DNA from 4 places in the Alteromonas sp. AWJ4_197 genome. Region 4 is predicted to be linked to each of the others. Evidence: predicted binding sites of a transcription regulator. Region 4 holds the regulator's gene; each other region holds the start of a gene.
The links. The regulator FNR, encoded in region 4, switches genes on or off when oxygen is low (the NO sensors DNR and NnrR bind a similar motif). The targets are predictions, from matches to a motif close to TTGATCTAGATCAA.
Positions count from the first base shown of each region.

Region 1 (8,045 bases), on a different contig from region 4:
CTGTGGCGCCTGACAGGTCAGCTCAGCTACCGTCAGGGCGACGTTGATACCGCTATCAAAGACTTTAAACGTGCACTTGAAATAAATTCAGACGATCCTATTGCTCTGCGTAATCTGGTTAATATCTACATTGCCAGAGATGACTTTGAAAGTGCCCGTGCATATGTGGATGAAATAATGTCCCGTACTCCGGACGATCCACTGGCTATTCTGCTTAACAACTGGTTGATGACACAGGAACAGACGGTCACATCAAACAGTACTGAAATTCAGAAACTGAGTAATACACTTTCCGAATTGTCGCCGGACGTAGTTGAATCTCAACCGCTGCTTATTTATATCAGCGGCCTCACTGCCTATTTTAATGGCAACATCGAAAAAGCGGTTGGCGATTTCGAACGTTACCTGGGTAAGGTGCCTGATGACTTACAGGCAATAAAATTACTGGCCAAAGCATATATTTCTACCCAGCGCCCTAAACTGGCGTTAACACTGCTGGAGAAAAAGCAGTCATTGTTGATGCAGGATTTAAACGCAGCCCTTTTGCTGGGTGATTTGCTGATAGATCAGAACAAAAGCTTCCGGGCAGACAGTCTTGTTCGCGCATTGGAAGAAGAATTTCCAAATACCCTGCAATTGCAACTATTTAAAATTAAGTTGATGACAGTGCGGGGAATGGAAGAACAGGCGCTGGCGCTGCTAAATAAAAATTATCCTGCTCAGCAACTTAATCCGACCTTCCTGTTTACCTACGCATCTATGAAAATGCGATTCGGCATGTATGATGATGCTCATAAAGCGGTAGATGCGCTCATCGACATTTTTCCTGACAAAGCCGATGTTTATAATCTAAAAGCTACTTTATTTATACAACAGGAAGAATTTGCCAAAGCCCGTAACTTGCTGGATAAAGCCCTGAGTATCAATGAGAGCAGTTTTTCAGCCAGATTCAACCTTGCAGCTCTGGATGCTAAGACGGGTAACCTGCCTGCATCGCTGGAACTCCTCGATGCGTTACTGGCTCAAGTTCCCCGTCATGTTCCTTCGCAACTGTTGAAAGCACAAAACCTGCTAAGACTTAAAGATATTGATAATGCGGTACTGATATACAAAGATGTGCTAACCTTGCATCCTAACAATCAGGAAGCGCGGGTAAAACTGGTTCAGGTTGCCGCAGCTAAAGGCGATATGAGTGGTGCACTTTATCAGTTAGACAAACTCCTTAAAGAGGATTTTGACAATCCTGCATACTTGCTGCAGAAAGCCGACATTCTGATCGGTATGGACAGAGCTGACGAAGCCGAACAGGCCATTGTGCTTGCCAGGGACGTTATCCAGACTAATTCAAAATATCTGGAGCGTTACGGCAATATTCTGATCAAGCTTGGGCGTCCTGATGAAGCCTTGGCTGCATTCACAACTGCCAGAGAAATCTCTCCTTACGATAATGATCTTGCCCTGCATACGGCTAAACTGCAGATCGCAATGGGTAAAGTATCTGACGCGGCGAACACTATTGCTTCACGTATCGAGAAAAACCAGAACAACGCAGACTTCTGGTATGTGGCCGGCCTGCTGGCAGAAAGTCGCAACAGTTTTGATAAAGCTGCTCAGGCATATGGCCGCTCACTGACTATCGCACCTATTTATGCTCAACCTCTTCTGGCGGCTTATAAAATGGCTGAACGGGGCAACAACCCTGACGGTTTTGTATCGATTGCCAGAAAATTAATGAAAGAACAGCCTGAATACCTGTTACCGGCTAATTTACTTGCACAGTATTTCTATAATGCCGGGGAATTTGAGAAGTCGATACCTGTATATATCGAGCTGGCTAAATTACCCAATGTATTGAACAAACCGAAAGTATTGAACCGTCTGGCAGAAATGTCAGCTCAGACAAATACCATTCAGGCCAGTCAGTGGATTAAAGAGGCATTTCAGTTGAATGCCAGCGATCCGGAAATACTGGATACTTATGGCTGGGTACTGGCGAACGAAGGAAAATATGCTGAAAGCCTGGAAATGTTGAGACGGGCGTTCAGTCGTCAGGCGACTAACCCGAAACTCCGCTTCCACCTCGGGTACACGCTGGTGAAGATGGGACGCGAAGCTGAAGCGCAGGAACACCTTGAACTGGCTGCCAACTCTGAAGTGGAATACAACGGCAAGACGCTGGCAGTCAGACTACTTAACGGTATATGACACACCGCACCTGACTCTGAAATAATCAGGCCGCACTGAACCCCGTTTTCCGTGCGGCTTTTTTGTTCTTTTATCCTGCACAGCACACCCGCGCTCTGTATTCATCCTGTCCCCTTTGTATAAAGACGCATACTTCATAAAGGGCCCGCCCAAACTACAATACAAGCCTGTATTCCGTTCAGCATACGGGTGCCTCCAGGCGTCACGTAAGAGATTTCTGTCGCAACCCTCCGGGTGTAAGAGCAGGAAGATAAACGGTTAATTGTACTCAAAGTGAAGACAGTGATTCATTGTCCCCACGTAAGGTTTTATTTATGAAGTTTAATAAAATTATGAGTGTCACCACACTGGTTGCGTCAGGGATATTCATCGTACCTGCACAGGCTACCAGTTGGAGCAGTAAGTGTGGCGATAGTCACACCGGCTGCTCAGCCAGTGACTACTTTGCTGAAGATTTGCGTTACATGATTGCCAACGATGGTATCAGCAGCGCCGTTGTCGATGGCGTGACAATCAGTACAACAGCGTATTCGGATACGGGAGGCCGGGGCTTTTCTTCCCGTAATTACGATTACACCTACAACCAGTCCAACGGCAAGCACTACCTGAGCGACGACATTGTAGAAACAGCCAGCCTGATTAATTATGGCGAGGGTTACGGTATCATCAATAAAGATGTGACTAACACGCCGTTTACCAGTGACACCCGCAGTGGCGAATATGGTGTCCCCCAGCATGCCGCAGACAATATTAATCTGGACTGGTATGCCAGCGGTTATCACATAATTGAAACCGATTACGATTTTTACCTTATCTCCTTTGATGAAGAGGTTAATGTAACCGGAGCAACGTTCAGCTGGCTCTGGAACAGCGGTGATACACAGGTATCTGTAGCAGCTCTGAACGACACCTCTATGCTGACATCCGGTGCAAACACCTGGGCAGATATAGCCGGAGAGGCGCTGGCAGTGGGTTCGTATGACGTACTTAATTGCGAAGACACCAATCTGGCGATGGTGGATATGGATACAACCTATTCCCAATACTGGCTGATTGGAGCGTATAATCTGGTGTTCGGAGATATTGGCGGAACCTTGTATGACGATGCCTTTAAACTGGCTTCTATCGGTTTTTCCAAAAAAGAAATGCCACAAACCGATGTACCTGAACCCGGTACTCTGGCGCTGTTCCTGATGGGTGGCTCACTGGCATTCTGGAGACGCAAACAACAAAAGTCTTCAGTGACTCAATGAACTCAGATCATTAATGAATAAAAAAGACCCCTCTGCCAGGCAGAGGGGTCTTTCATTTTTCCGGACATCTTATTTCCAAACCAGAGACGGAATGGCTTACATCACGATAAGGTGATCGTCCTTCACATCAATACGAATTGTTGATTCAGGTAACAACACACCGGATAACAGCTGCTGTGCCAGCGGGTTTTCGATTTGTGTCTGAATAGCCCGCTTCAGTGGACGGGCACCGAACACCGGATCAAAACCTGCGTCCGCCAGCTTATCCATGGCCGCACCGGACAACTCCAGTTTGTAACCTTTTTCAGATAAACGCTGACGTAATGATGCCAGCTGTATTTTAGCAATGGATTTAATTTGCTCTTTACCCAGCGGATGGAATACCACCAGATCATCCACACGGTTAATAAACTCGGGCCTGAAGTGCTGTCCGACCACGCCCATCACACGTTGCTTCATTTCATCGTACTGACTGTCGTCGTGGGTGTCCTGAATCACGTCAGAACCCAGGTTTGATGTCATGATCACAACGGTATTTTTGAAATCTACCGTACGCCCCTGCCCGTCTGTCAGACGACCATCGTCTAACACCTGCAACAAAATATTAAACACATCAGGATGGGCCTTTTCGACTTCATCCAGCAGGATCACGGAATACGGTTTACGCCGCACAGCTTCAGTGAGATAACCCCCTTCTTCGTAGCCAACATAGCCCGGAGGCGCCCCCACTAAACGGGATACCGAATGCTTCTCCATGAACTCAGACATGTCGATACGTACCAGTGCATCTTCCGTGTCAAACAGGAAACCGGCCAGTGCCTTCGACAGTTCGGTTTTCCCTACCCCGGTAGGCCCCAAAAACAGGAACGAACCAATGGGTCGGTTTGGATCTGCCAGGCCAGCCCGTGAGCGTCTGATAGCGTTGGACACAGCATTTACCGCTTCCGCCTGCCCCACTACCCGCTTATGAAGTACATCTTCCATTCTGAGTAGTTTTTCCCGTTCACCCTCAAGCATTTTGGATACGGGAATACCTGTCCAGCGGGACAGCACATCTGCAATTTCAGCGTCGGTAACCTTGTTTTTCAATAAGAAGGTTTCTTTTGTTTCGTTCTCCGCCGCTTTTTCCAGCTTCATTTCCAGCTCAGGAATACGACCGTACTGCAGCTCTGACATACGATTCAGATCTGACGCCCGGCGGGCGATTTCCAAATCGAGTTTCGCCTGCTCCAGTTCAGACTTGATGGTTTGCGTGCCCTGCATCGCATCCTTTTCTTCGCGCCATATTTTATCCAGACCGGACAATTTGTTTTCAGCCTGTTCACGCTCCAGCTCGATCATTTCCAGGCGCTTGTGGCTGGCATCGTCTGTTTCTTTTGCCAGTGCCTGCTCTTCCAGTTTTAACTGGATGATGCGGCGCTCAAGCCTATCCATATCTTCAGGCTTGGAATCAATTTGCAGACGAATGCTGGAAGCCGCTTCATCAATAAGATCGATAGCTTTATCAGGCAACTGACGGTCACTGATATAACGGTGTGACAATGTAGCCGCCGCGACAATGGCCGGGTCGGTGATATCTACCGAGTGGTGAAGCTCATAACGTTCTTTCAAACCACGTAAAATGGCGATGGTATCTTCCACACTCGGCTCATCCACCAGCACTTTCTGGAAGCGACGTTCAAGAGCAGCGTCTTTCTCGATATACTGACGGTATTCGTCCAGCGTGGTTGCGCCCACACAATGCAGTTCACCGCGAGCGAGCGCTGGCTTAAGCATATTACCGGCATCCATCGCGCCGTCGCCTTTCCCGGCGCCGACCATGGTATGAAGCTCATCAATGAACAGAATGACACGGCCTTCTTCTTTGGCCAGTTCATTGAGTACCGCTTTCAGCCGTTCTTCAAATTCACCACGGTACTTCGCACCGGCCACTAACGCGCCCATGTCGAGGGACAGTACCCGCTTATCCTTCAGCCCTTCCGGTACTTCACCATTAATAATACGCTGGGCAAGTCCTTCAACAATGGCGGTTTTACCTACACCGGGTTCACCAATTAACACCGGGTTATTCTTAGTCCGGCGTTGCAATACCTGCACGGTGCGGCGGATTTCATCATCACGGCCTATCACCGGGTCCAGCTTGCCCTGTTCTGCCCGTTCGGTGAGATCAGTGGTGTATTTTTCCAGCGCCTGACGCACATCTTCAGCGTTAGGATCTGTGACTTTCTGACCGCCACGCATTTTATCAATGGCCGTTTCGATTTGATCCTTTGTCACATTCAGGCTTTTCAGCAAATCACCTAATTTGCCTTTGTCCTGAAGCGCTGCCAGCACAAAAATTTCAGATGTGATGTATTCATCTTTGCGCTGCTGGGCAATCTTGTCGCACAGGTTCAGCAAAATTCCGCTGTCCTTGCTTAACTGTACATCGCCACCGATGCCGTCAACCCGTGGAAGCCGCTCGATCGCTTCAGCCAGAGAAGAGCGTAATGCATTCACATTTACGTGGGCTTGATCGAGTAACGGACGTACAGAGCCGCCCTGTTGATTCAGCATGGCTGTCATCAGGTGCACGGGCTCAATAAACTGATGATCCCGACCCAGTGCCAGAGACTGTGCGTCGGAAATCGCTAATTGAAATTTACTGGTAAATCTATCTAATCGCATGAAAAATCCCCTGCAATAACGTTGCTAATTTTATGGGTATTAATCTGCTGTGATTCAAGTTATCTGATTAAAAAATAACTCAAGACCAGGTTAATTTGTTGATTAACATCAATGTTGGGATCTGCCCGGCTCACAAAACAAATGATACCGGGTGACTGATTGAAAAGGCTTAACGCAAACCTATGACAGACACGATGCGGCCGGTTTGCCCCCTGCCTTCATGCGTTGCCCGACGGTGTGAATAAAATTGGCGGGGATCGGAATAGGTACAGAGACCCGATTGCGTCACGTTTTTTATGCCGGCATCGTTCAATTGTTTAAGTGCAATCAGTGGCAAATCAAGCAAACATTTATCGCTGCCGTCTATTTTCCCAATCGCTTCAGGGTAACGGGCAAAACGCCCGGCCAGAGAACGGGGAACTTCATAGCAAGGTTGACTGATAGCCGGTCCGATCCAGGCCATTAGATTATCCGCAGATGATTTCATCGCGCTGACGGTGTGTCCGATAATCTCCTTTTCCAGTCCCTGCCAGCCTGCGTGAATTGCAGCCACTTCCGTACCGGCAAGATTACACAGAAGAACCGGCACGCAGTCTGCTGTCATAATGGCACAGGTGCGTGCCGGGGTCCTGCTGATACAAGCATCGGCCTGTAAAGGCGACGCCGGTAAAGGGCCGGTCACGTCTGCACCGAAAGTAACGCAGTGTTCTCCATGCACCTGATCCAACCAGACAATGGAGGCATGGCCGGGCAATAACGCACGGTTACCGGCCACTAATTGCAGATCGTCACCCACGTGGGCACCGGTGTTTAAACTGGCGTAGTTCCCGCTGCTGAGTCCGCCGTTGCGGCAACTGGTATAAGCAAACACATTGTCCGGAACAGGCCATGCCGGTTGGATCAGGGGTATCACTTATACGTCATCCATACCTTTGATTTTGGTGTCTTCACGCACAGTGGCAATCAGCTGAACCATGTCATCAGGAAGCGGCGCCTGCCAGGTCATCCATTCATCGGTTTCAGGGTGGAACAGAGACAATTGCGCAGCATGCAAGGCCTGGCGGGGGAAAGCACGTAATGCCTCAACACACTCCTCCGTAGCGCCTTTTGGCAAACGGGTTCTGCCGCCATAGGCAGTATCACCCACCAGCGGGTGCTTGAGGTGTGCCATGTGCACGCGGATCTGGTGTGTACGGCCAGTTTCCAGTTTCAGGCGCAGGTGCGTATGTGCGCGGAACTTTTCGATAACCCGATAGTGAGTAACTGCCGGCTTACCGGTTTCGCGAACGGCCATGAGTGTACGCTTAGTTGCATGACGGCCGATAGGCGCATCGACGATACCACCGGCAACCATAGTGCCGTATGCCAGTGCTTCATACTCCCTGCTCATCACCCGGTCCTGAAGTTGATTAACCAAATGCGTTTGCGCCGGTACGGTCTTCGCCACCACCATTAATCCGGTGGTATCTTTATCCAAACGATGCACAATGCCCGCACGGGGAACAACATCGATACCAGGCACATGCGCCAACAAGGCATTCAGCAAAGTGCCGTCCTGATTACCTGCCCCGGGGTGAACCACCAGATCAGCAGGCTTATTAAGAATTAAGATCGAATCATCTTCGTAGACAATGTTCAGGTCGATTTTCTGTGGCAGGCTGGCGGTCTGCACTTCCATTTCAGCCGTGACCTGTACATATTCATCACCCAGCATTTTTTGCCGGGGAGTGGTCAAAACATCGCCATCCACAGTGACATTCCCTTCCAGAATCCAATTTTTTAACTTTGAACGGGAATATTCAGGGAACAAATCAGCCAAAACCTGATCTAACCTCTGACCAAAATGGTGTGGCCCGGTGTTTGCCTCAAGCTTGACGGTGTTTACAGGCTGGGTCATATAACTCTTTCGCTGTTACAAAA
Region 1 is NZ_JBSWWW010000002.1:3,167-11,211, forward strand. It holds gene ACXAGC_RS03405 (tetratricopeptide repeat protein) at 1-2,205, shown strand, start outside; gene xdp1 (exosortase-dependent surface protein XDP1) at 2,520-3,458, shown strand; gene clpB (ATP-dependent chaperone ClpB) at 3,555-6,125, opposite strand; gene pgeF (peptidoglycan editing factor PgeF) at 6,295-7,038, opposite strand; gene rluD (23S rRNA pseudouridine(1911/1915/1917) synthase RluD) at 7,039-8,022, opposite strand.
Region 1: a site for FNR is predicted at 6,224-6,237, ahead of clpB (ATP-dependent chaperone ClpB). Genes of this name have one in related genera too.

Region 2 (8,045 bases), on a different contig from region 4:
GCAATATTCCGGGTGAAACTCAGGTACTGTCTATTGCGTTGTTTGAGCATGTGGAGGCACTTGAATACGGTCAGGCTCATGCGCTTGCTCTTGGCTTGCTGGTCTTTTCCTTCCTGCTGATGGCGCTGCTTTACCGCTATAACCGAAACGGAGTGTCGTCATGGAAGTCGTAGTGCAGGCAGCATGGGAAAATCTGCAACTCAATGCCAGTATTCAGTTACCGGCAACGGCACAATTTATTGGCCTGAGCGGACCATCCGGCGCCGGTAAATCAACATTACTGCGTTGCCTGGCCGGACTTACCGGTTCTGCAAAAGTCACCGGGCAGTGGGAAAATAGTCGCATTGCCAGGGTCCGCACAGGGCTCGTGTTTCAGGACAGTCTGTTATTCCCCCATTTATCAGTGGGGCAGAATTTACTGCTGGCGGCAGATTTTGCAAAACAGCAGACCTATCACTTTGACGAGGTGGTTCTGGGGTGTAAATGTAATCACCTGATGACACGTATGCCCGATACACTCTCGGGAGGCGAAGCGCAGCGGGTAGCCATTGCCAGAGCCATTTTAAATTCACCGCAAATCCTGTTACTGGATGAACCGGTGAGCGCGCTGGATAATACGTTAAAACACGATGTGCTTAAGTATTTAACAAAGCTGGCCCGCAGCGGTCTGAAAATGCTGATGGTGTCCCACGACCTCCGTGAACTGGCTTTGTACAGTGAATACATGGCATGGATGGAGCAGGGCAGTATTGTCCATCAGGGCGCATCAAATGATGTGCTGGCACAGTTAACTCCGTCTATGCCAAATTTCGAACAGCAGTTCAGTGTGCTTAAAGGCGCACTAAAAGCACATCTGCCTGAGCAAGCTTGTTATGCCATAGAATGCGAAGGGCATACGCTCTATGCACGCCATCCTGTGGTCAGTAAGGAACAGGCCATGCTGACCATCGACGCCAGGGATGTCAGTATCGACCGGCAGGAAGCCAATGCCTCTTCCATTGTCAACGCCTTGCCCTGTGTCATTGAGTCCGTGTCTGAAAGCCGGGCCGGGCAGGTGATGATAAATCTGATGTGTGGCCGCAGCAGATTGTTTGCGCTGATCAGCCAGTTGTCCCAGGAACGGTTACAGTTCCGTGAAGGAGAAACTGTTACCGCCAGGTTTAAACTCAGATAACTCTGGAATACCGGTGCTGAATTGCGGCGCTGCCTTTAAGGTAAGCGTCGAAGGTCATACAGATGATGCGGATAAACAGTCTTGCTGACGGAAATACCTCGATACCCGTTCCGGTTACCTGTAATAAACCATCTTCTTCAAATTCTCTCAGTGCCGCAAGTTCCGGCTTAAAATGATGGCGGAACTGAATACCGAAAAGCGCCTCTGTTGCAGAAAAATCCACGGAAAGATTGCACATTAATTGTTGGATAACGTAGCGTCTGAGCAGATCTGAGGGCGACAGAAACACCCCTTTTTCTGCAATTTCTTCATTGCTATCAAGTTTGCCGTAATAGTCATTCAGGGTTTTCGGGTTTTGCAGATAAGCATTGCCTGCGGCACTGATAGAGGAAACACCCAGCCCCAGTAAATCCAGGTCCCCCCGAGTGGTGTAGCCCTGAAAATTCCGGTGCAATTTTTTATTACGTTGCGCTTCAGCCAGTTCGTCAGATGGCAGGGCGAAATGGTCCATGCCAATCATTTCATAACCTGCCTGTGTAAGGCTGGTGATGGCTTGTTTCATGAGCCCTGTTTTTACCTGGGCAGAGGGCAGCCACTCATCTTTTATTTTGCGCTGGGCAGCAAACCGCTCAGGCAGATGGGCGTAGCTGAACATGGAAATCCGCTCCGGCGTCATCGCCTTTACCGCTGCCAGTGTAGAAGCAAAGGTATCTGCTGTCTGGTGAGGCAGGCCGTAAATCAGATCCAGATTAACAGATTTAAATCCGGCGGAACGGGCGCAATCTACCAGCGTGGCGATATGGGATGTGCTCTGAACCCGGTTTATCGCTTCCTGCACACGGTAATCCGTATCCTGTACACCAATACTCAGGCGGTTATAGCCTAAAGAGGACAGGTGTCGCAAATAAGCAGGCGTGGTACGGCGGGGATCGATTTCAATACTCATTTCTGCATCGCTGACCACATCAAAAGCCGATGTAAGCATGCCTGCCAGGCGTGTTTGTTGCTGCTCTGTGAGGAACCCCGGCGTGCCGCCTCCTAAGTGTATTTGCTCCGCTTTACGGTGCCGGAAAGCAGGCGCGCGCCGTTGAATTTCTTTTTCCAGATAATCCAGATAACGATCTGCTTTTTCCTGATGTCTGGTCACAATTTTATTGCAGCCGCAGTAATAACAGAGGCTGTGGCAGAATGGAATATGTACATACAGTGAAACGCCGCTGGCCTGAGTGACACTCAGTGCTTTTTCCAGAGGCGCTGGTTCAGATAACCCGGAAAACGTTAACGCGGTTGGGTAAGAGGTATAGCGCGGCCCGTTAATATTGTATTTCTTCAGGCGTGCGGGATCGAATAATTCGTTTGCTGACATGGTTATTCCGGCTTGAGTAGAATGCACGGAAAGTATAATCAGCAAACAAAGAGGTGTTGTTGATCTACTTCAAGTTTTCGCCAGCCAGTTTTGTATAACGCAACCGGCCGGCGTTTACTCTTCGAAATGACAATCAGAACTCGCGGGTAACAGTCACACCCCAGGAGAGCGGCTGGCCGGGATAAGCCATAAGCTTGCCGGCCTGAACAGGTACATCGAAACCGTTTCTGGCGATGTACTCTTTATTTGTCAGGTTCCTGCCCCATAACGTGATGCGTGTATCCCACTGCGGGACTGACAGTTCAACCCGTGCGTTCACCAGGGCATAACTGCTGCTGTGTTTATACGGATCGTTAGTATCATCAAGGAACAAGTCTCCCGTATATTGATAATCTGCAGCCATGACAACCGGATACCCGCCTGCCATTAATGTGTGTTGCAACGTCAGGCTGGCAGAGGTTTCCGGTTCAAACCCCAGGCGATCACCGGTTCTGGAGCAGTAGGGTGTATCTGCAAAAGGCCGGCCGGGATCATCCGTCCCGGTATGCCAGGGATAAGCAACCTGGCAGGTGCCTTTTTCAAAATCGTCAAAACCGGTAAGGGTACGGGCAAGGGTCAGGCCGGCACGGGTATCGGAAACAGGAAACCAGACAATTTCAAGTTCATACCCTTTGGTATGTAAGTCGCCGGCATTTTGTAAATTAAAACCAAGACCGGTAAAAGTCGAGGCCTGAAAATCTTTGATTTGGGTATAATGCAGTGCACCGTTAATACGCAGGTTTTGCCCCGGAAATTGCTTTTTCACACCCAGTTCGTAAGCGGTGGCTTTTTCAGCGTTAAATTGGGGGCTTAACCCTTCTGCAATGCGATCTGTATTCATGCCTCCCGATTTAAACCCTGTGCTGGTACTGGCATACAAGAGGCTATTGTTATCTGGTTGCCAGCTTAGTTTCAGCGTCCCTGTAAGTTGTCCGTCGTTACGTTTTTCCTCCAGATCACTGCGGGGAAGTACCGATGCTGTACCGAGAAAATAATAGCCCCAGCCCGCCTGACTAAAAGGAAGCAGCGCACTGAGTTGCGTGTAATCAGGGGGATTGCCGGTTGCCAGGCTCTGAGCAAAAGAGCCAAGGGCGACAGCGGCACTCAGCGGATCAGGAATGTTTTCAGTACCTGTTGGTAATCCGTCAATGCCCGGGCCCTGTTCATCAAAGCGGGCGGTCAATGTTTTATCCTCGCGGGTGTATCGTAATCCGGCGGTGAGGGTAAATTCTTCAGCAAATTGCCAGTCAGTCTGGCTGAATACGGCCAGGCTGTCCTGCTGCTGATAAGCATTGTGGGCAAACTGAGTCTGGCCGGGCGTGGCTGATGCAACAGCGGGGACAAGGCCGGATGTTGCTGCACTCAGGGCATTTATGCCGTCAGTCAGGGGGTGTAAATCAGCCGCAGACGCTGCGAAAAATGCCGGAAATGCGTCACCGGTAGTGATAGCAAAATCCAGGTCAAGGTTCTGGCTGAAATACCACAATCCGGCGATGGTAGTGACATGCTCACCGGACCAGGTTGCCCGCAACTCCTGGGAAAACGCCTGTTGTCGGGCGTTATTGGTAGTGGAAAGCAAGTCTGCATCAGTAAAATCTGTATCTGTCTGGTCGAAGCTGTCAAAGCCACGCCAGGCTGTGATGGAGGTGAGCAATAATGCGGGGGATGTTTGCCAGTTTATTTCTGCAGAAAGTCCTTTGTCCTGCATGCGGGATTCGGGCAGGGAACTGAGTGCCGTGGTATAGCGGTAAAACTCATCACCGGTAAATAAGGTGGCATTGAACGGTGGCATCATCAGCAAGGTGTCTGTTCCGTATTTCCCTTCGACACCGTTTGCTTGCCGGTTATCCTGCAACGTTAATGCGCCGCAACAATGTTCATTGAGTTCTGCGTAATCGGCAATTATCCGCACTGATACGTCGTCTGACGGCGTATACAGGGTTTGCATGCGCACACCGGAACGGTTCCTGTCATTAATTGAGTTTACACCATATCCTTTGTCGTCTATCCACCCATCCCTGCGCGTACTGAAGCCTGATACTCTGGCAGCCAGTTTGTTATCAATTACATTGATTGACGTCGCTCCGCTTAGCCGGATCAAATCATCATTGCCGGCGGTTACTGTAATAAAACCATTGCCGGTTTCAAAATCAGGTTGTCGCGTTCTGAAAACCACTGCACCAGCCGGTGTATTTTTACCGAAAAGTGAGCCCTGAGGGCCGCGAAGAATTTCTACAGTATCAATATCGACTAAATCATTGATCACCGCATTCTGACGAGACCGGTAGACGCCATCTACATAAAGACCGGTAGAAGACTCAAAACCGTAATTCTGCGACGAGGTACCAATTCCCCGTATGGAAAAACTGGCGTTGGCCGCACTTTGACTTTGAGAGGCAGAAAAAGCGGGTACATAACCCTGAATGTCGAAAACGTCCATTGATGCTGTTTCATTAATCATCTTTCCGGTGATGGCAGACATGGCAACAGGCACATCCTGCATATCCCGCGGGCGCTTCTGAGCGGTAACTTCAATATGTTCAAGTTTGGTCGGAGAAGGATCTTGCCGGGCAATACTTTGAAAAGAGGTGATTAAGGCGGTACTGATCAGAGAAAAATAAAACAACCTGCCTGTTGAGCTGTGCGACATGAACAATTCCTGTTTCTTATTTTGTCCGGTCCTTCGCTGCGATGAATAGGTTTTTCAGACTCCTTTTGAAAAACGGCCATTATTCTGCCCGAATAATCAGCAACTTTCATGACAATTTTATAAAAACAGAAACAGGTATGAGCAGGGCGGAAGGGACTATTTACGGACAGTACAAAAAATTGCGGCCCGTAAAACGGGCCGCGGAGATGCAGATGTTACTCTGCTTACCATGTTGAAAGGTTCAACACCTTCCCTGGTGCATGTTACGGGTTAGCCGCAACAAGATGGTCTGGTAAATTTTTTAAAAGAAGTGTCTTTTTGTTTTCCTGCAGGGAGCTGAAGATGTCTGCAGTTTGTTGTTCTTCTCCGGCTGCCGCCGTCAGAATGGCTTTGTCAAACGACTTACCTGCGCGAACTTTCTTTTTCACAGAAATCTCTGCAACACCGGAAGCTGCTGCTACGGAAGCTGCTGCTACGGAGGCTGTTTCGCTGGTGCCGGCCAGAACAACATTGCTGGAAGCCAGCAGAGATAAACCGATTAGTGTTGTTTTGATAGTTTTCATTCTGTTTATCCTGTTTAAAAAAACAGGGCGCCGGAAGCGCCCGCAAAGATGTTGTTTGTTCGCTATCTATTAAAGGCGATAACGACCCCGTTAGATACGCCCGGGCTGATACTTGAGTATGTGATAAAATACGATAAATTGAGTATCTATATATTTTACAGCTAGTTACGTCAATTTGAAGGGGGTGTTTTCTCCCGCAGATTGTAATTTTTTATCCCGTGACCTGCCTTAATCAGCTATTTCGTATTTTCAGATATAACTTTTGTGTGATGATGAATTTTATTACTTATCAATTGCATAAAAGAAAAAAGCGACGTTTCCGTCGCTTTTAGAGTGCAGGCGTTAACCTGCTACCATGTTGAAATGGTATCTTCTGTTTCGTCTAAATCCTTAGAGGCGCTTAGACAAAACATCCGCGATAGGGCTGCCCTGGTTACCAGTTTCGTTTACCCAGGCCTGAAGGGTTTTGCCATCAGCTTCCGGTGCACTCAGGTCGCTCTTGGGCATTTTCTTCACCAGCAAGGTGCCGGTTTCTACTGCGTTGCTGCTGATGGCAGTACGGATAAGGCTGTTGCCACCACAGCTGATGCCAGAGTAGTAATCACGCAGCTTCAGGCGGTAATCAGATTCTACCAGACGAATTTTCTTACGCAGCTCACCTTTATCGTCAGCTTGTACAATAGTGCAAATGTTAGCCAGATCATCATTGATGTCCGCTTGCGCTACGCCAGTAAAACCTAAACCCATTGTTGCTACGATGAGAGAAGTCTTAACAATTTTCAACATGGTTAATTCCTCAGAAATAAAATTAAAAAGTGGTGTTGTTTGTTCGGGTTTAATTAAACTAAATTAATGCAGAATGAAAAATAGCAGGGTGAATACTAAGGTATGCTGTGAGATACATTAACCTACTTATTTTTATCTAAGTTGTTGTATTTATTGTATTAATCTGATTGCCCTGATCTGGCGTTTTAATGATTTATCTCAGCACATCAGCGAAAAATATCAGGCCGGATTTAAGACGAAAAAAAGCGGCGTTTCCGCCGCTTCTTAAGTGCAGGCTTTCGCCTGCTACCATGTTGAAATGGTACTGTAAATTTTTAGTCGTAATGAAATTACAGACGCTTAGCCAGTTCGTCAGCGATGGGGCTGCCCTGGTTACCAGTTTCGTTAACCCATGCCTGCAACGTTTTGCCATCAGCTTCCGGCGCACCCAGGTCACTCTTAGGCATTTTCTTAACCAGTAGCGTACCAGTTTCTACTGCATTACTACTGATGGCAGTACGGATAAGGCTGTTGCCACCACAGCTGATGCCAGTGTAGTAATCGCGCAGTTTCAAACGGTAGTCAGATTCTACCAGACGAATTTTCTTACGTAGTTCACCTTTGTCGTCAGCCTGAACGATTGTGCAGATGTTAGCTAAGTCGTCGTTGATATCAGCCTGAGCTGCGCCAGCGAAAGTTAAACCCAGAGTTGCAGCGATGATAGAAGTCTTAACAATTTTCAACATGGTTAAATCCTCGAAGTAGTTAAAAGTTTATGTTGTGTTGTTTGTTCGGGACCTATTAAACAAAAGTTGAAGAGGAAGAAAAATACCAGGGGATAAACATGGGTATTTGAACCGATACCTAACTGAAAGGGGCTTGTAAAGTTTGCCCCCCGGACTGGTCTGCACTTTCTGCGGACGAACACTTGAAGATTGAATCCGCTGAGGACAAAGTAAGCGTAATAACTATATAGACAGATTTACACTTCTAATAATGAAAGCAGGAGCAGTGACATGACAGAAAAGTTGGATGACCAGGCGATTGCCGCAGCGCTCACAGAATTGAATGAAGGTTTAGCAGAAGAGAAGCAGTGGGTATTAAAAGAAGGGAAGTTGACGAAGCAATTTGTTTTCAGAAACTTTATCCGCGCCTTTGGTTGGATGTCTCAGGCTGCCATATGGGCTGAAAAACTACGCCATCACCCGGAATGGTTTAATGTTTACAATAAAGTAGATGTTGCATTAACGACCCATGAGGCAGGTGGAATTACTGAGCTGGACTTCAAATTAGCTACCAAAATGGAGAGTCTTTTACAGTAATTTGTATGCGGATTGAGCGGTCTGCCGGAATATTGTCCGAACAGTCAAAAAATTGCAATATTCTTACTTCTATCCCTTGCCAAGGATTAATGCCTATGTATAATACGCACCACTCAACGGCAGGGGGCTTTCAAACAGCCAACAGCCGGTAAGTAAACGGACGCGG
Region 2 is NZ_JBSWWW010000007.1:189,664-197,708, forward strand. It holds gene modB (molybdate ABC transporter permease subunit) at 1-173, shown strand, start outside; gene ACXAGC_RS16780 (ATP-binding cassette domain-containing protein) at 161-1,174, shown strand; gene hemN (oxygen-independent coproporphyrinogen III oxidase) at 1,167-2,540, opposite strand; gene ACXAGC_RS16790 (TonB-dependent receptor) at 2,674-5,229, opposite strand; gene ACXAGC_RS16795 (hypothetical protein) at 5,493-5,792, opposite strand; gene ACXAGC_RS16800 (DUF3718 domain-containing protein) at 6,183-6,578, opposite strand; gene ACXAGC_RS16805 (DUF3718 domain-containing protein) at 6,908-7,303, opposite strand; gene ACXAGC_RS16810 (4a-hydroxytetrahydrobiopterin dehydratase) at 7,574-7,879, shown strand; tRNA gene ACXAGC_RS16815 (tRNA-Met) at 8,041-8,045, shown strand, end outside.
Region 2: a site for FNR is predicted at 2,600-2,613, ahead of hemN (oxygen-independent coproporphyrinogen III oxidase). Genes of this name have one in related genera too.

Region 3 (8,045 bases), on a different contig from region 4:
TGTCGCTACGTCTGTGGGCGTGGAAATAACTGCACCGGCACCATGAGGCACACTCATGTTTGTTTCGGTAGCCGGCTGCCAGCCACCGTCATAGTAATACGAATTAGCCTGCCCCTGCTCAACGTCAATGGCATCACCGTAAGCCGTACGCTTTAATCCCGCCTTTTTGACAATACGGCTTTGCAGCTGGCTGGCATAACTGTCGTTCCCCAGCTCTTCAATGATATACCCCAGCAAAACATAACCAGTATTGGAATAACGGGTGTCTGTACCTGGCGGGAAATCAGCGTCCAGCGCTTCAAACACAGACAGCATCTCAGTCTTACTCCGGGGAGATGTCATGTATGAGCGGTATGCCGGTAAATTTGTGAAATTGTGCAGGCCGCTGCGATGACTCAGCAACATGCCGATAGTGATAACACCGGCATTTTTAATATCTGGGAAGAACGTGGAGAGGGGTGTATCAAGGCTCAGTTTTTCTTCTTCAATTAATTGAAAAATCATCACTGCGGTAAACACTTTGGTGATCGAGCCCACGCGATACTGCGTATCCGCTCCGGCTTTACGGCCAGAGGCGACATCAGCAAAGCCAATGGAGCGTTGATAAACGGGCTCACCGCCATCAACAATCGCTACACTCAGCATCGCCTTGTCTTCTTTTTCCAGTAACGCGAAGTATTTGTCCAGTTTTGCACTGTCAAAATCCTGTGCACAGACGCCCCACGCAGCGAAAGCCAGCAGTAAAACAAAAACCCTTTTCATATGCACTCCCTTGCCAGAAAATACGGCGATGATAAAAGTCAGAATGACACAGAATTCACCGCCAGGTGCAATCTACACTGACGGATTTGCAGACGTATTTCAACGTGTATGGCTATTTTAAATGCAACAAATTGTCATCAACGGGGAAAGTGGCAAAAAAGCACAGGGACGCTAGGATGCGCCCTGTGTATTAATTGTCGGACGATGGCAGAACAGCAGACAAACAGCGCCCAGGAATGCCGCACCGGCAGCAAAGGCAAAGGTTTGATAAGCATGAACTCCCTGGTCCCACAGCTGACCGGCCACATAGTTGCCCAGCGCTCCGCCCATACCGAAAGCAATACTGACGTACAGGGCCTGACCGCGACTCTGGAAACGGGACGGAAAAAAGTGCGTGATGAAGTGCATAGCAGTAACATGCGCCAGGCCAAAGCTGAGCGCATGAATAAGCTGACTGATCACCACAACCACGCCGTGCTCTGCCCACGCCGCCAGTGCGTACCATCTGCCTGCTGTTAACACCATACACCACAATAACAACTGCCATACACCCACTCTGGCAATCAGTCTGCGGGCGATAAGGAAAATACCGATTTCAGCCACAACGCCAATGGCGATGAGCATACCGGTTTGCTGACCGCTGTAATCGAGATCACGCATGTACAAAGCAAAGAACCCGTAATAAGCCCCAAAACTTACCTGCAATAAAGCGGCGGAGGCCAGAAATAACAAAAAGGTTCTGTTGCGGGCAATTTGCCACAGCGTACCGGTTTCTTCATCCTTATACGGCACTTTGTCCGGCTGACGAATAAACAGAGAAGCCAGAAATAACCCGGCCAGCACAAATAAACTGGCATACACCGGCGCCTCTGAGGAAAAGATATCCAGCGCTTTTCCTGTGGACACAGTAAGTACTATAAAACCGATACTGCCCCACAGACGAACCTGGCCATAACTTATCCGGGTGGGTTTTACTGACTGAATGGTGATCACCTCAAGTTGAGGCAACACCGCCGTCCAGAACATCATCATTAACCCGAAAGCCAGCGTGAGTCCCCAGAAACTGCTAAACCAGAATACAGATGTAAAACACACCACAGACAACAGGCAACCCAGGCGGACAACATTTACCGCTTTACCGGTTTTGTCCGCCACACTGGCCCACAGAGACGGACCGACAATACGGGATAAGGTAATCACTGCCCACAATTCACCGATGTCTGACGAGGTAAACCCGCGGCCATCAAGAAAAATGCCTAAATAAGGCGTGAGTACACCAAGCTGACCAAAATACAACCAGTAGGTAACCGCAAGCAGAATGATATTGGTGCGCGAATGAGCATTCATAACACGCACCACAGATTAGAATTGTTCAAAGAGAGGCGCTTATTTCGCAGAGTTGCCCGGAATGACAGGGGTGCCGGACGTGATACCGGCATTCTGTGCGCGGTGGCGCAGCACGTGATCCATTAACACAATCGCCAGCATTGCTTCAGCAATGGGCACAGCACGGATACCTACGCACGGGTCATGGCGACCTTTCGTCACGATATCGATTTCGTTGCCGTCCACATCAATGGTTTTACCGGGCACTGAAATACTGGACGTTGGCTTAAGCGCCATGTGCACAACCAGATCCTGGCCACTGGAAATACCACCCAGCACACCACCGGCGTGGTTGCTGCTGAAGCCATCTGGTGTCAGTGTATCGCGGTGTTCACTACCCTTTTGTTCTATCACACCGAAACCATCACCAATCTCAACGCCTTTCACCGCGTTAATGCCCATCATGGCACTGGCAATGTCAGCATCGAGGCGGTCGAAAACCGGCTCGCCTAACCCTACAGGCATTCCCGTCGCCACTACCGAGACTTTCGCACCGATAGAGTCGCCTGATTTTTTCAGGTCACGCATGTACTGGTCTAATTCGTCCAGCTTACTTTCGTCAGGACAGAAAAACGGATTGGTGTTTGTCACGCTGTGATCAACGGTCTCCACTTTTACCGGTCCAAGCTGGGAAAGATAGCCATGAATTTCGATGCCGCAGCTCTCTTTCAGGAATTTCTTGGCAATACCGCCTGCCGCAACACGAATAGCTGTTTCACGGGCAGAAGAGCGGCCACCACCACGGTAGTCCCGCGTGCCGTATTTTTGATGATAGGTGTAATCCGCATGACCGGGACGGAAACGGTCTTTGATATTGGAATAGTCACCACTGCGCTGATCGGTATTCTGGATCAACAGGCCAATGCTGGTACCGGTGGTTTTACCTTCAAACACACCCGATAAAATTTGTACCTCATCACCTTCCCGGCGGGCGGTGGTGTAACGGGAAGTGCCGGGTTTTCTGCGATCTAAATCAACCTGCAGATCGGCTTCTGAGATTTCCAGTCCCGGAGGACAGCCATCAACCACGCCACCTATTGCAATCCCGTGGCTTTCACCGAATGTGGTGACAGTGAATAATTTTCCAAAGCTATTACCAGACATCTGTATTAACTTTCCTTCCCGTTAAGATATGAAACCAAAGACGCACGGGAGACGGCAAAAATACCGTGTCCGCCGTGTTGAAGTGCTACCCATTCCACGTTTAACCCGGCAAAACGTTCAGCCATATGCACCTGACTGTTGCCAACTTCCACCAGCATCCAGCCATTTTCTTTTAAATACACCGGTGCCTGCTTCAGCATCTGCTCAACCAGATCCAGACCATCTTCTCCTGCCGCAAGGGCTAATTCAGGCTCATGCTGATATTCGTCCGGCAAATCATTCATGTCTTCTTCATCGACATAAGGCGGGTTCGACACGATTAAGTCGTACCGCTGCCCTTCCAGACTGGTAAATAAGTCTGAATGAATGGGGAAAACACGGTCGCCCAACTGATGTTCCTGAATATTGAAATCTGCCACTTCCAGGGCGTCGTGGGAAATATCCACAGCATCCACCTGAGCTTCAGGAAATGTATGGGCCAGCGCAATAGCAATACAACCCCCACCTGTGCACATGTCCAGAATACTGGCCGGCTCAGATGACAGATAAGCGGAAAAGCGGTCTTTGATCAATTCGGCAAACGGTGAACGGGGGATCAACACTCTTTCGTCAACGTAAAAAGGCATGTCGCAGAACCATGCCTCACGGGTAATATACGGCAACGGCATGCGTGTTTGTACCCGCTTTAAGACTAAATCTGCAACTTTCTCTTTTTCTGAAGTGGTAAGACGGGCTGAAAATAAGCCGTCACCGGTTTGCGATGTAATATCCTGTGGCAAATGCAGAGCATGCATTACCAGGCAAACAGCTTCATCCCAGCTGTTATCAGTGCCATGCCCGTAGTACAGGTGTGCATCGTTAAAACGGCTCACAGACCATCTCACCATGTCCAGCATGGTGTGCAGTTCACGGATGGCTTCGTCTAAATAAATCTTATCGGTCATGGAGTGTGGTACATCGCCAGAAATAAAGCTGGTATCATACCGAAACTCGCAATGACACCCAACACAAATTGCGCGATAACAGACGTGCAGATGAACACAGGTTAAAACAGACAGGAGAAAATGGTTGGCTGATCAGTGGAAACCGGAAGACGACGACAATGACATGTCATTATTCCGGGAAGCGGTAAGTGGTATAAAGCCGCTGTCACAGGACAAAATTGTGCATAAACGCCGTCATGTGCCGGCGAAGCGCCTGCATTCCGCCACCCGCCCGGACAGCCGTCAGCAAAAGCTGCTGGATGCCAGTTTTGCCTTTTCAGATGTCTATCAGGCCAGCCTGCCCCATCTGGGCCCTATGCGGTATTGCCGCGAAAATGAACCGACACACAGTTTGAAGCGATTACGGCGGGGGGATTTTTATCCTGAGCTGGTACTGGATTTACACGGTTTGAACCGCGAAAACGTAAAGCTGGAATTATCCGCACTCATTTACACCGCGCGCAAGGAGCTTATTGACTGTGTTGCCATTGTGCATGGCATCGGTTCCGGCGTACTAAAAAACGCCTTGCCTCACTACCTGGTTCAACACCCCCATGTCAAAGCGTTTCACCAGGCTCCCCTGGAGTATGGCGGGCAAGGCGCGTTACTGGTGCTTATCGAAACCCTTGATCCGGGCCTCAGTAAACAATAACAAACTATTTATCCGGTCCCGCGCTGTTGTGCATAAACAGCCACGTGTAATAACACATCATCAAAACAACGATGAAAATTCCAAGAAGTGAACCCCATACTACAGGGTCTTTAAGCATGGTTAGCCACATCTGATTACTCCCTAACATAGATAACTTTTTACAGTGTTAGTGTGCATGGCCAGGGCAGGTAAATCTGTGATCTGAATCAATGGGAACAGTCGATGCAGAAGAGGCCCTTGATGCAGATCAAGCAGGTCAAAAAGGGGCTTTTAAGAAAAATAGAAATTAATTCACAAAACGCTATTGCAAATCATTATCATTTACACTATATTAATCCTGCCTGTTCGACGTTGGGTGATTAACGGTCTTGGCTTAGCGTCGATTGTAGGCAGGTGTGTGGTGCGCCTGCCTACTTCTTTTCTCTCCCGGTAACCTTCGTATTGAGTCCTTCGTATTGAAAACACTGCCGCGTCCGGTACTTTCACATCAAGAATGCCAGCCCCTTACGCAGTCACATCATCATTATGTGAACAGTTTCCAAAACCAGCTTTTCTGCAAGTCTTCTTCGCAGGTTTTTAACTGGGTAGCATAACGCAATGAGCGCGCTTTAACCGTTCCGGCCACCTTTTTCAGCCAGGGCTTACTGTTGTAGGTACGGCGTTTATACCCGCCCCACCCTTCATGGTAATTCAGGTACTGGGCATAGCCGTCCCACTTTGATACACCATTAATTTTATATGACTTGGAAATAAACCAGCCCATGAAATCCATGGCATCATCAAAATCATCCCGGTCCGCCCAGCTGTTGCCGGTTTCGTTGACATAGTCAGACCAGGTAACCGTTTTCGCCTGAGAATATCCGTAAGCGGAACTGACCCGCCCCCATGGAATAAGACCAAAAAATACATAATCTTTTGGTGGCAGTGCATCATGCCGGAATGAGCTTTCCTGATACATGATTGCCATAGGAACATGGATTGGCACGCCCCATTTATCGCGGGCATCAGCGGCCGCATCATACCAGTCTTCTTTTTCGTAAAAGATTTCGCAAATGTTACTGGTGTCCTGAGGAGGCGACGTGGCACAACCGGTGATACCACTTAAAAGCAGTACAATTCCGGCACCTGCAAAAAATCGTTGTGAATTGTTGAACTTTCTCACTGCCCGCTGTCTTAATAAGTGTTCTGGTAATAAATGTGTGTGTTTCCCTGGAACATTCTTATGCCTGGCCCCCTTGCCAGGCATTTTTTTATCCCCGGCAAGGTCAATTCAGGCTTCAGCTGTCCCGTGTAGCCATCGGTTCTGCGAAATAACCGGCAATAAAATCTGCAAAAGGTACTTCATCCGTCGCCTCAACAGCGTGCTGCGCAGCCAGTGAATCAGCGGCCATTTTTTCAAATGCTTTCAAATCATAGTGCAGATATTCATAGCCTTTAAAGGCTTCCGCGTACTGCTTAGCCAGATTAAGCCCCAGTACGCCATTATCCATATCATTTTCAAGCAACGTTGCCAGAATTTTACCGGATGGCGTTTCATCAGCATTAAGTACTTTTTGCCACTCAGCTTTGACAGCATCGCTGTAAGCCGATGTTCCGTTGGCGTTATCAAGCACTTTTGCCGTTTGCTCAAATACAGCAAACAGCCCTTCACACCATTCGCGGAAGGCAACACTGCCGTCTTTGTTTTCCAGCATCAGGTCAGGATTACGTCCTTCCAGAACCACTTTATCCATATTCTCCCTGCAAACGGTGAGCTCCTCTGCCGTCATTTCAGGGCTGTCTGTCAGCAGGCAAGAAAGCATGAAGACATCGAGGAAATCCATCTGGCCTTTGTCAATGCCCACAGGCGAGAAAGGATTCACATCCAGTACCCGCACTTCCACATAGTTAACACCGCGGCGCACAAGGGCATCGGTAGGTTTTTCCATGGAACGCGTGGGCTGCTTGGGACGAATGGGAGAATACAGTTCATTTTCAATCTGCAGAATATTCTTAGATAACTGCTGAAAATGCCCGCCCTCACCGGCGGCAAACTGGCCGAACCGTGAAGACGGCGTGTACATGGCACTACGAAGCTTTTCCACATAGGTATCGATGTGGTTATAGCAAATTTGTAAAGCTGACTGCTCTGAGTTGGTGTAACCCAGATCGCTCATACGCAAAGAGGTCGCATAAGGTAGATAAACCGTACCTTTACCCACTTTTTCAAAATTCAGCGTCGTCGGCTTCCCTTTCAGGAAGGACTGACACAGCGCCGGCGATGCCCCGTACAGATACGGCAATAACCAGCAGAAACGACGGTAATTACGGATCAGCGAGAAATAATCAGCAGAAACCTGATCCTGAGAATATTCTACACCGTTGAGTTCTGCCCACGCCTGCCAGAATGTATCCGGCAATGAAAAGTTAAAATGCACACCGGAAATCGCCTGCATCATACTGCCATAGCGATTTTTAAGTCCCATACGGTACACGCGCTTCATTTGTGCAACGTTAGATTCACCGTAATAAGCCAGCTGAATTTTATTTTCATCGTCAATGAAACACGGCATGCTCATGGGCCACAACATTTCGCCGTTCATATTTTCGCTGGCGAATTTGTGTATATCCCTTAGCTGGGTTTCTGTTACCTGACTGTCTGCCACCGGCGGTGTAATAAATTCCAGCAAGGCTTCAGAAAAGTCGGTAGTGATACACTCGTGGGTCAGTGCCGAACCCAGAGCCTGAGGATGGGCTGTTTCCGCCAGCCGGCCATTGGACTGTATACGGAGGCCTTCACGTTCGACGCCATGTTTAATGTCTTTTAGTGCACTTGAAAACGCAGTCGCGTTCATCGCCGCAAGGCGACGGGAGAAAGTTGGCTCTGATGAGGTCAATGTATTCATCCATAGAGGAGGGTCAGCACCACGATGTGGGGCGTAACCCTCAAATTTCAATAAAAATTAATTCAGTGACAGCGGGACAACGGGCAAATCCAGTGTAGCAAGCTGTGGCGCCAGTGTCTCAGCATCGCCTACCACAATAATTTGCATCTCGTCCAAATTCAATTCCCGCTGCGCCACAGCATTCAACCTGTCCGTTGTCATATTCCTGATAAGGCTGGTCTGGGTTTCACGGTAATCATCTGCCAGATCGTAGGCCAGCAGTTGACGCAGAAA
Region 3 is NZ_JBSWWW010000005.1:288,276-296,320, reverse strand. It holds gene ACXAGC_RS13010 (serine hydrolase domain-containing protein) at 1-762, opposite strand, end outside; gene ACXAGC_RS13005 (MFS transporter) at 934-2,109, opposite strand; gene aroC (chorismate synthase) at 2,149-3,252, opposite strand; gene prmB (50S ribosomal protein L3 N(5)-glutamine methyltransferase) at 3,258-4,196, opposite strand; gene smrB (endonuclease SmrB) at 4,321-4,887, shown strand; gene ACXAGC_RS12985 (DUF3149 domain-containing protein) at 4,892-5,005, opposite strand; gene ACXAGC_RS12980 (transglycosylase SLT domain-containing protein) at 5,411-6,004, opposite strand; gene gshA (glutamate--cysteine ligase) at 6,165-7,763, opposite strand; gene ACXAGC_RS12970 (M16 family metallopeptidase) at 7,830-8,045, opposite strand, start outside.
Region 3: a site for FNR is predicted at 5,125-5,138, ahead of ACXAGC_RS12985 (DUF3149 domain-containing protein). Genes of this name have one in related genera too.

Region 4 (8,045 bases):
AACTTGATGGAAATCATCATAGTAAGTTTTATTTCCTGTAATCTTGCACCTTCAGATGTGCGCAGTTAAATAAGTGGTGATATGCAGACGCCCTGGTATAAACAATTCTGGCCCTGGTTCCTGATCACGGTACCTGTGCTGACAGTCATTATGAGCGGTTTTCTCATCCATTTTGCCACTTCCGGTGAAGACAGTCTGGTCATTGACGACTATTACAAAGAAGGAAAAGCCATCAATGTGCGTCTGGACAAAGTCGAACGGGCGAAAAAGCTGAATATCACCACCGATCTCACCATTGAAGGAAGCCGCGTCGCGCTGAAGTTTCATTCCGGTATTCCCCAATCCGGTGCCGCACTGAAACTGACCTTTTTCCACGTAACCCTGGAATCACTGGATACCGAATTATTACTTACCCGTGATGCCGGTGGCGTGTACCGCGGCACAACGGATACCGTTTTGTCGGGTAAATGGCGCGTTTCACTCACACCGCTGGATGAAGAATGGAAAATCCAGAATACACTCCAATTACCGGCCTCCGGTATCATTAAGTTTAACCCGTGAGCGACGACTCTTCTTGTTACCACTGTGGCGAGCCTAATATACCCGGTAAGCCGTATACTGCATTTGTACTCGGGCAGGAACGTCATTTTTGCTGTCCGGGCTGTCAGGCCGTGGCTCAGGCCATCACCGGGAACGGACTGGAAGACTATTACCGCTTCCGCACTGAACCGGCCTCTAAAGGTGATGCAGCATTAAGCGAAACACTGGATAAACTGTCTGTCTATGACGAGCCTGCCTTACAGGAAGAGTTCGTCGTTGATAACGGTAATAACAAGCATATTGAGCTAACTCTTGAAGGCATAACCTGTGCGGCCTGCGGCTGGCTGATTGAAAAGCAATTGTCGCGTATCACCGGTGTCAGCCAGATTGCGGTGAATGTAGCACAGCGACGCGCAGTGGTTATATGGCAACCTGAGGCAGTATCGCTCAGCAGCATCATGGCTACGCTACGGCGTATTGGTTACCCGGCGCTGCCGTTTCAACCGGACCAGCATGAAGCTTCATACAAAGCGGAAGATAAGCGCTTTTTGAAAAAACTCGGCCTCGCAGGTCTGATGACCATGCAGGTAATGATGCTGGCGGCGGCCCTGTATTTTGATTTATTCGATGCAATGGATGCACAGACACGGTCTTATTTTCACTGGATAGCGTTGGTTCTGACCACACCGGTGGTGCTGTATTCCGGCAGTACGTTTTACGTTGGCGCGCTTAAGGCTTTGTCGGCCCGGACCGTGAATATGGATGTACCGGTGAGTATTGCAGTGTTGGGTACCTGGCTGTCCGGTCTGTTTGCAACGGTTACCGGTCGCGGCGAAGTGTATTTTGAATCAGTTTGCATGTTTATTTTCCTGCTTTTACTGAGTCGTTTTCTGGAACACCGGAGCAGGCACCGCGCCGCGCAGATCTCAGCGAATATGTTGCAGTATATTCCGGTAACCGCTAATCAGGTGGCTGCGGATAACACCGTAACACAGGTACTGGCGAAATCGCTCAAAACCGGCGATGTTGTTGTGGTCAAAGCCGGAGAGACCATTCCCGTAGACGGTATTGTGACTGACGGTGCCAGTGAAACCGATGAATCGATGCTTACCGGCGAGTTTAATCCGGTGCGTAAACAAACCGGCGATACGGTGTTCGGGGGTACGGTAAACCGTACCGGCGTAATAACGGTAACGGTAACCAGGGCGTTAAAATTTGCGCTGGTAAATCAGATCATCCGTCTGCAATCCACCGCTATGGCTGCGAAGCCCCGGGTCGCTCTTATGGCTGACCGCTTTTCCAGTTATTTTGTCGCCGTAGTACTGATTACGGCTGCATCTTCATGGGCTTACTGGCACTGGCAGGGTAATGATAATGCCTTTTGGATCAGCATCGCGGTACTGGTAGCAACCTGCCCCTGTGCGCTGGGGCTGGCTACGCCATCTGCCCTCACCTGCGCAATGGCAAACCTTAACCGGCATGGCATTTTATTGAAAAGAGCCGATGCACTGGAGCAAATCAACCACGTAGATACCCTGGTGCTGGATAAAACCGGAACGCTGACCGAAGGAAAGTTTGCTCAGATAAACAGCTGGTTTGCTGAGCCGGCACGGGAAAATGAAATCCGTGCTTTGATGGGAGCAATAGAGTCCCGTTCAGAACATCCGGTTGCCGCTGCCTTTGTTTCTGATAACAATCAGGGATTAATTCTGAGCCAAGTTGACGTTGTGGCCGGAATGGGCATCAGCGCGCAATGCAATGGCCGCAGTTATAAAGCCGGTTCGGCTTCTTTCACCGGTGTTGATGCCGGCCTGTCGCCCTTTCCCGCTAACGTGTTTCTTACCGAAAACGGTGTGCCCGTTGCCGCCTTTCGTGTAGCAGATAAAATTAAAGCGGATGCCGCAGACAGCCTGAGCAAATTGGCGCAACTGGAGCGGATAATTCTGAGTGGCGATATTCAGCAAAATGTTGACGACATTGCAGCGAATTTACCTGTAGACAAAGCCACAGGCGGGAACAGCCCTGAAGATAAATTAAATGCCGTGACAGCCCTTCAGCGGCAGGGCCGTCATGTCATGATGCTGGGGGATGGTATTAACGACGCGCCGGTGATGGCAGCGGCTGATGTTGGCATTGCAGTGGGTAATGCCACGGATATCGCAAAAAGTGCCGCGGATGTGATTTTATTAAATGATAAGCTGGCTGTACTCGGACACCTTACTCTGATGGCCAGAAGAGTAAAAGCGACAGTCAGGCAGAATATGGGATGGGCCGTAGGCTACAATCTGGTTATCCTGCCGTTTGCAGTGTCCGGCATCCTGACGCCGTGGATGGCGGTGATTGGTATGAGTCTGAGTAGTATTCTGGTAGTAACAAATTCGACGAGACTGTTAAAGTAACGCTATGAGTATAATTTACGTCCTTATTCCCCTTGCTGTGATCATTGTGGCCATTGCCATCGGCGTATTTTTTTGGGCAGTAAAATCTAACCAGTTTGAAGACCTGGATCGCCAGGGCTACAGTATTCTTTTCGATGATGATTTATCTCCTGAAGAAAAAAAACTGGCCGAAGAACGAAAAAAACTCAATGAGTGATCTGTCGTTTTTTTCTGCCTTGCTGGTCGGGCTGGGCGGAGGCGTTCATTGTGTGGGAATGTGCGGCGGCGTATCGCTGGCACTGTCTGCCGCCACGCCGGCAGGCTCATCGCCTTTACCCTATGCGCTTAGCTACAACTTTGGTCGTATATTCAGTTACATACTTGCCGGCGCTGTGACCGGCGGCATCGGGCAGATAGCGAAAGAAGCTGTACCCGTGACCGGCCCCGTACTCGCCGTCATCAGTGGCATTATGCTGATTGCCATGGCCTGCTATCTGGGTAACTGGTGGCGTGGCCTGACCGCTGTTGAAGCCCTCGGCAGTAAACTCTGGCAAAGAATTCAGCCGTTGTCGAAACGGTTTTTACCTTTCAGGTCTCCTACCAGCGCCTTTCCCTATGGTATGATTTGGGGATGGTTGCCCTGTGGACTGGTTTATTCCACCCTGACATGGGCACTGGCTTCAGGGACGGCAATATCCGGTGCTGTAATCATGGCCGGTTTTGGTTTAGGAACGCTACCGGCGTTGCTGGCTGTCCGGGCTGGTGCAGACTGGCTTTCCTCAGGTTTCAGACAACCCGTAGTTCGTCAAATCATTGCTTTGAGTTTGCTGTTGTACGCATTATTGCTGTTGTGGCGGGCTTTAAGTACTATACATTAGAATTATCGCAAACAGCGGAAAGTGAGCATGCAAAAACGTTCGGATTTTTCTATACACTGCCAGAATTGCAGTTTCAGTCATTTGTGTCTGCCCGTGGCCCTCAATAAAACTGAGATTGAGTCACTGGATGACATCATTGAACGCAAAAAGCCTTTGCATAAACACGACACCCTGGTAGAAGCCGGCGATAAATTTACCTCTCTGTACGCTGTGCGGGCAGGTTCATTTAAGTCTTTTGTCACCGATAAAGAAGGTGAAGAGCAAATTATCAGTTTCCACTTCCCGGGCGATATTATCGGTTTTGACGGTTTACGTGACGACACTCACCAGAGTTACACTCAGGCGCTGGAAACTGCCATGGTGTGTGAGCTGCCCTATTCCACCCTTGAAAAAATGTCTGAGCAATTCCCGAAATTGCGCCATCAGATCATGCGTTTTATGAGTGCTGAAATTAAGCAGGATCATGAAATGATGATGCTGCTGAATAAACGGACGGCAGAAGAACGTCTGATTTATTTTATCGCCCATCTGTCCGGTCGCTTCGAAGAACGGGGTTTTTCTCACCGTCAGTTCAATCTGAGTATGACCCGCAACGAAATCGGTAATTATCTCGGATTAACGGTAGAAACGATCAGCCGCTTGCTGACCCGCTTCCAGAAAGAAGGCATTATCAAAGTAGACGGGAAGCTCATTACTGTTCTGGATTTTACGGCTATGGATAAAAAGCTGCACTCTATGGACATTCCTACTCTTTGCGTGGATTAATATCCCGTTGAAATATTGATCTGAAACAAGGTCTCTCCTGCTGTAAGTCTTATACTAAAGATGAAGGCAGTATTTATTGTCTGCATCAATAAGGAGAGACGCCATGATCACCTGCAAACGTATTCTCGCCGTCGTTCAGGCCGACAACCCTGAACAACCTGCCCTTTCAAGAGCCATCGAAATTGCCCGTAAAACCGGTGCAGAAGTACACGCACTGCTTGTTGTATACGACTTTTCTTATGACATGACAACAATGCTCACCCGCAGTGAGCGTGAAGCCATGCGTGATGCGGTAACCAAAGACCGCATTGCCTGGGCAGAAAAAAATCTGACCCGCTACGATGATTATGATGTAAAGGTTGCTGTTGAGTGGAGTGATAAACGTTACGAAGCCATTACCCGCTACACCATTAACCGTCAGGTTGACCTGGTCGTTAAAGCTACCCGCAAACACGATGATTTTGCATCAGTGCTCTTTACACCAACAGACTGGCACTTACTAAGAAAATGTCCGGCTCCGGTTTTACTTGTCAAAGCTCATGCCTGGCCTGAACACGGTAATATTGTTGCGGCAGTCAATGTGGGTACAGAAGACAAAGAACATGCACAACTGAATGACAAGTTGACCGGTATCGCAAAGGATTATGCAGAGTTACTGAGCGGTCAGGTACATCTGGTTAATGCCTATCCTTCTGCCCCACTGAATATCGCCATTGAGATCCCCGATTTCAATCCTGAGACGTATCATAACGCTGTGCGCAATCATCATGTTCAGGAAATGGAAAACCACAGCGCTAAATTTGGGATCGGCGTAGCAAATTGCCATGTTGTTGAGGGATTACCTGATATAGCTATTCCGAAAGTGACTGAACAGCTGGATGCAGAACTCGTCGTCATCGGTACCGTGGGACGTACAGGCATATCAGCCGCCTTTTTGGGCAATACTGCAGAGCATGTTATTGATAACCTGAATTGCGATGTGCTGGCGGTTAAACCTGACGGGTTTACGTCTCCGGTTAAGTAAATGCGCGATAACGGAATGCTGCTTGTGTAGCAGCATTCCGTCTGCTTTTGTATAATGGTACTTTTATTTTTCCAGCCAATTCTGAAGTGCCATGAATCAAGTAACATCTACGCCATCTGAGAACGCCAGTCACAGTGCGCAAAGTAAACAAAAATACAACTTTAACAAGTTGCAGAAAAGACTGCGCAGACATGTTGGCAAAGCCATCGAAGACTTCAATATGATTGAAGACGGCGACAAGGTCATGGTGTGCTTATCCGGCGGAAAAGACAGCTATACCTTGCTGGATATCCTGCTATTTTTACGCAAAATTGCACCGGTCAATTTCGATATCGTCGCGGTTAACCTCGACCAGAAGCAGCCCGGCTTTCCGGAGCATGTGTTACCTGAATACCTGAATTCTCTGGGTATTGACTACAAAATTGTAGAAGAAGATACCTATTCCATTGTTAAAGATAAAATCCCTGAAGGGAAAACCACCTGTTCACTGTGTTCAAGATTAAGACGCGGGATCCTGTACCGTACTGCAAAAGAACTCGGCGCAACCAAAATAGCCCTCGGTCATCATCGTGATGATATGTTGGAAACATTGTTTCTGAACATGTTCCATGGCGGAAAGCTAAAAGCCATGCCCCCCAAACTGGTAAGTGATAATGGTGAACACATTGTTATTCGCCCGCTGGCTTATTGCAGTGAGAAAGACATTCAGAAATACGCTGACGCCACTGAGTTCCCGATCATCCCCTGTAATCTTTGCGGTTCTCAGGAGAATCTGCAAAGACAAAATATTAAAATGATGCTGCAGGACTGGAATAAGCGTTTTCCGGGTCGCATTGAGTCTATGTTCCGTGCAATTCAGAACGTTGCCCCATCACACCTCGCTGATGGCAATTTGTATGATTTTAAAGGGATCAAGGCCACAGGCGCACCGGTAGAAGACGGTGATACAGCCTTCGACAAGCCGGATTTTACCAGTGCGGTCAGTGATGATGCACAATCCCCTGTTCAAATTGTTAATCTGACGGAATAAACCATGAAAATCGGACTCGCACTCGGTGCCGGCGCTGCAAGGGGCTGGACACATATTGGCATCATTGAAGCACTTGAACGGCTGGGCGTTAAGATAGATGTGGTTGCGGGTTGCTCGATAGGTGCTTATGTGGGTGCAGCCTATGCAAGTGGTAAGCTTGAGCACCTCAAAGAGTGGGCTTGCTCGTTAACAGAATGGCAAATCCTGTCTTTAATGGGTGTTGGCATCCGCAAAGGTGGCATTGCCAGCGGACAAAAAGTGTTTACCAAACTGGCGGAAGAATTTTGCGCCCCGTCTTTTGAAGAGATGAATAAACCCTTTGCTGTGGTTGCCACGGATTTATACTCCGGCCGCGAAGTCATGTTCAACCAAGGGCCCGTTGATAATTGTATTCAGGCATCCTGCGCAATTCCTGCCTTGTTCAGTCCGGTTGAATATAATGGCCGGTGGCTGGTGGATGGTGCTGTCGTCAATCCTGTACCTGTAAACCTTTGCCGTCAACTGGGCGCAGATTTTGTGATTGCGGTGAATCTCAACGCTGATTTCAAGCCTCAGCGCCTGGAAAGACCAGCCGCAGAACATGAAAAAATCCAGAAAAAAACCGATGACTTTTTCTCTAAAGGTTCAAATATTGTCAGGCAGTGGTTTTCACCGGAATCCAGGTCAGATAAACCGGAACCGCCGGGGATCCTGAGTGTCATGAGCAGTTCTCTTGAAATACTGCAAGCCCGCGTGACCCGCTCCAGACTGGCCGGAGATCCGCCTGACGTACTGATAGAGCCTCATCTTTCAGATGTAGGACTGATGGAGTTTCACCGTGCTGGTGAATTATGTCTGGAAGGGGAAAAAACAGTAAACCGGCTGGCGGAAGAAATTAAATATCAGTTAGTCATTGAAGATAATATCGAAGAAAATACGACAATCGGCACCGCTTCATAGGAAGCGGTTCCTTTACATTTTCTGCTTACCGGCTCAGCGCACGGCTTTTGCCGTTATCCTCATCGGCACATCCGGCAAAGTCAGGCCTTTACTTTGTTCTATCCAGTCAGCAGGTAACGTCACGATGCCCATATTGATAGAAGGCGCATCTTTAAGAGGCATACTGATGTTATCATCGGCAAACTGTATATTCAGCCCGTCGACAGTAGGCATCATGAATGACAAAAAACTGCCCATAGCATTGAAGAATGATTTGTATTGTTCGAGCAGAAATACCAGTTCTTCTTTCGTGTAGGTTTTGGAAAGATAAGCCGGCTTCGTCTCGAGCTGAACGGACATATCACACAAGTTCGCCGCTTCCGCCAAATCAATTTCAACCACTGCTTCTGCCATTTTAAGTATCTTATCATCAGGCACGGTGAAGCGGTTTTCCGGCGAAACAGTAAGTGGCATCACCTGTTTTTCTGTGATGATTTTCGCATCGTTAATAC
Region 4 is NZ_JBSWWW010000004.1:100,721-108,765, forward strand. It holds gene ACXAGC_RS09650 (FixH family protein) at 82-561, shown strand; gene ACXAGC_RS09655 (heavy metal translocating P-type ATPase) at 558-2,939, shown strand; gene ccoS (cbb3-type cytochrome oxidase assembly protein CcoS) at 2,944-3,135, shown strand; gene ACXAGC_RS09665 (sulfite exporter TauE/SafE family protein) at 3,128-3,796, shown strand; gene fnr (fumarate/nitrate reduction transcriptional regulator Fnr) at 3,818-4,561, shown strand; gene uspE (universal stress protein UspE) at 4,665-5,585, shown strand; gene ttcA (tRNA 2-thiocytidine(32) synthetase TtcA) at 5,677-6,615, shown strand; gene rssA (patatin-like phospholipase RssA) at 6,619-7,554, shown strand; gene ACXAGC_RS09690 (DUF2987 domain-containing protein) at 7,588-8,045, opposite strand, start outside.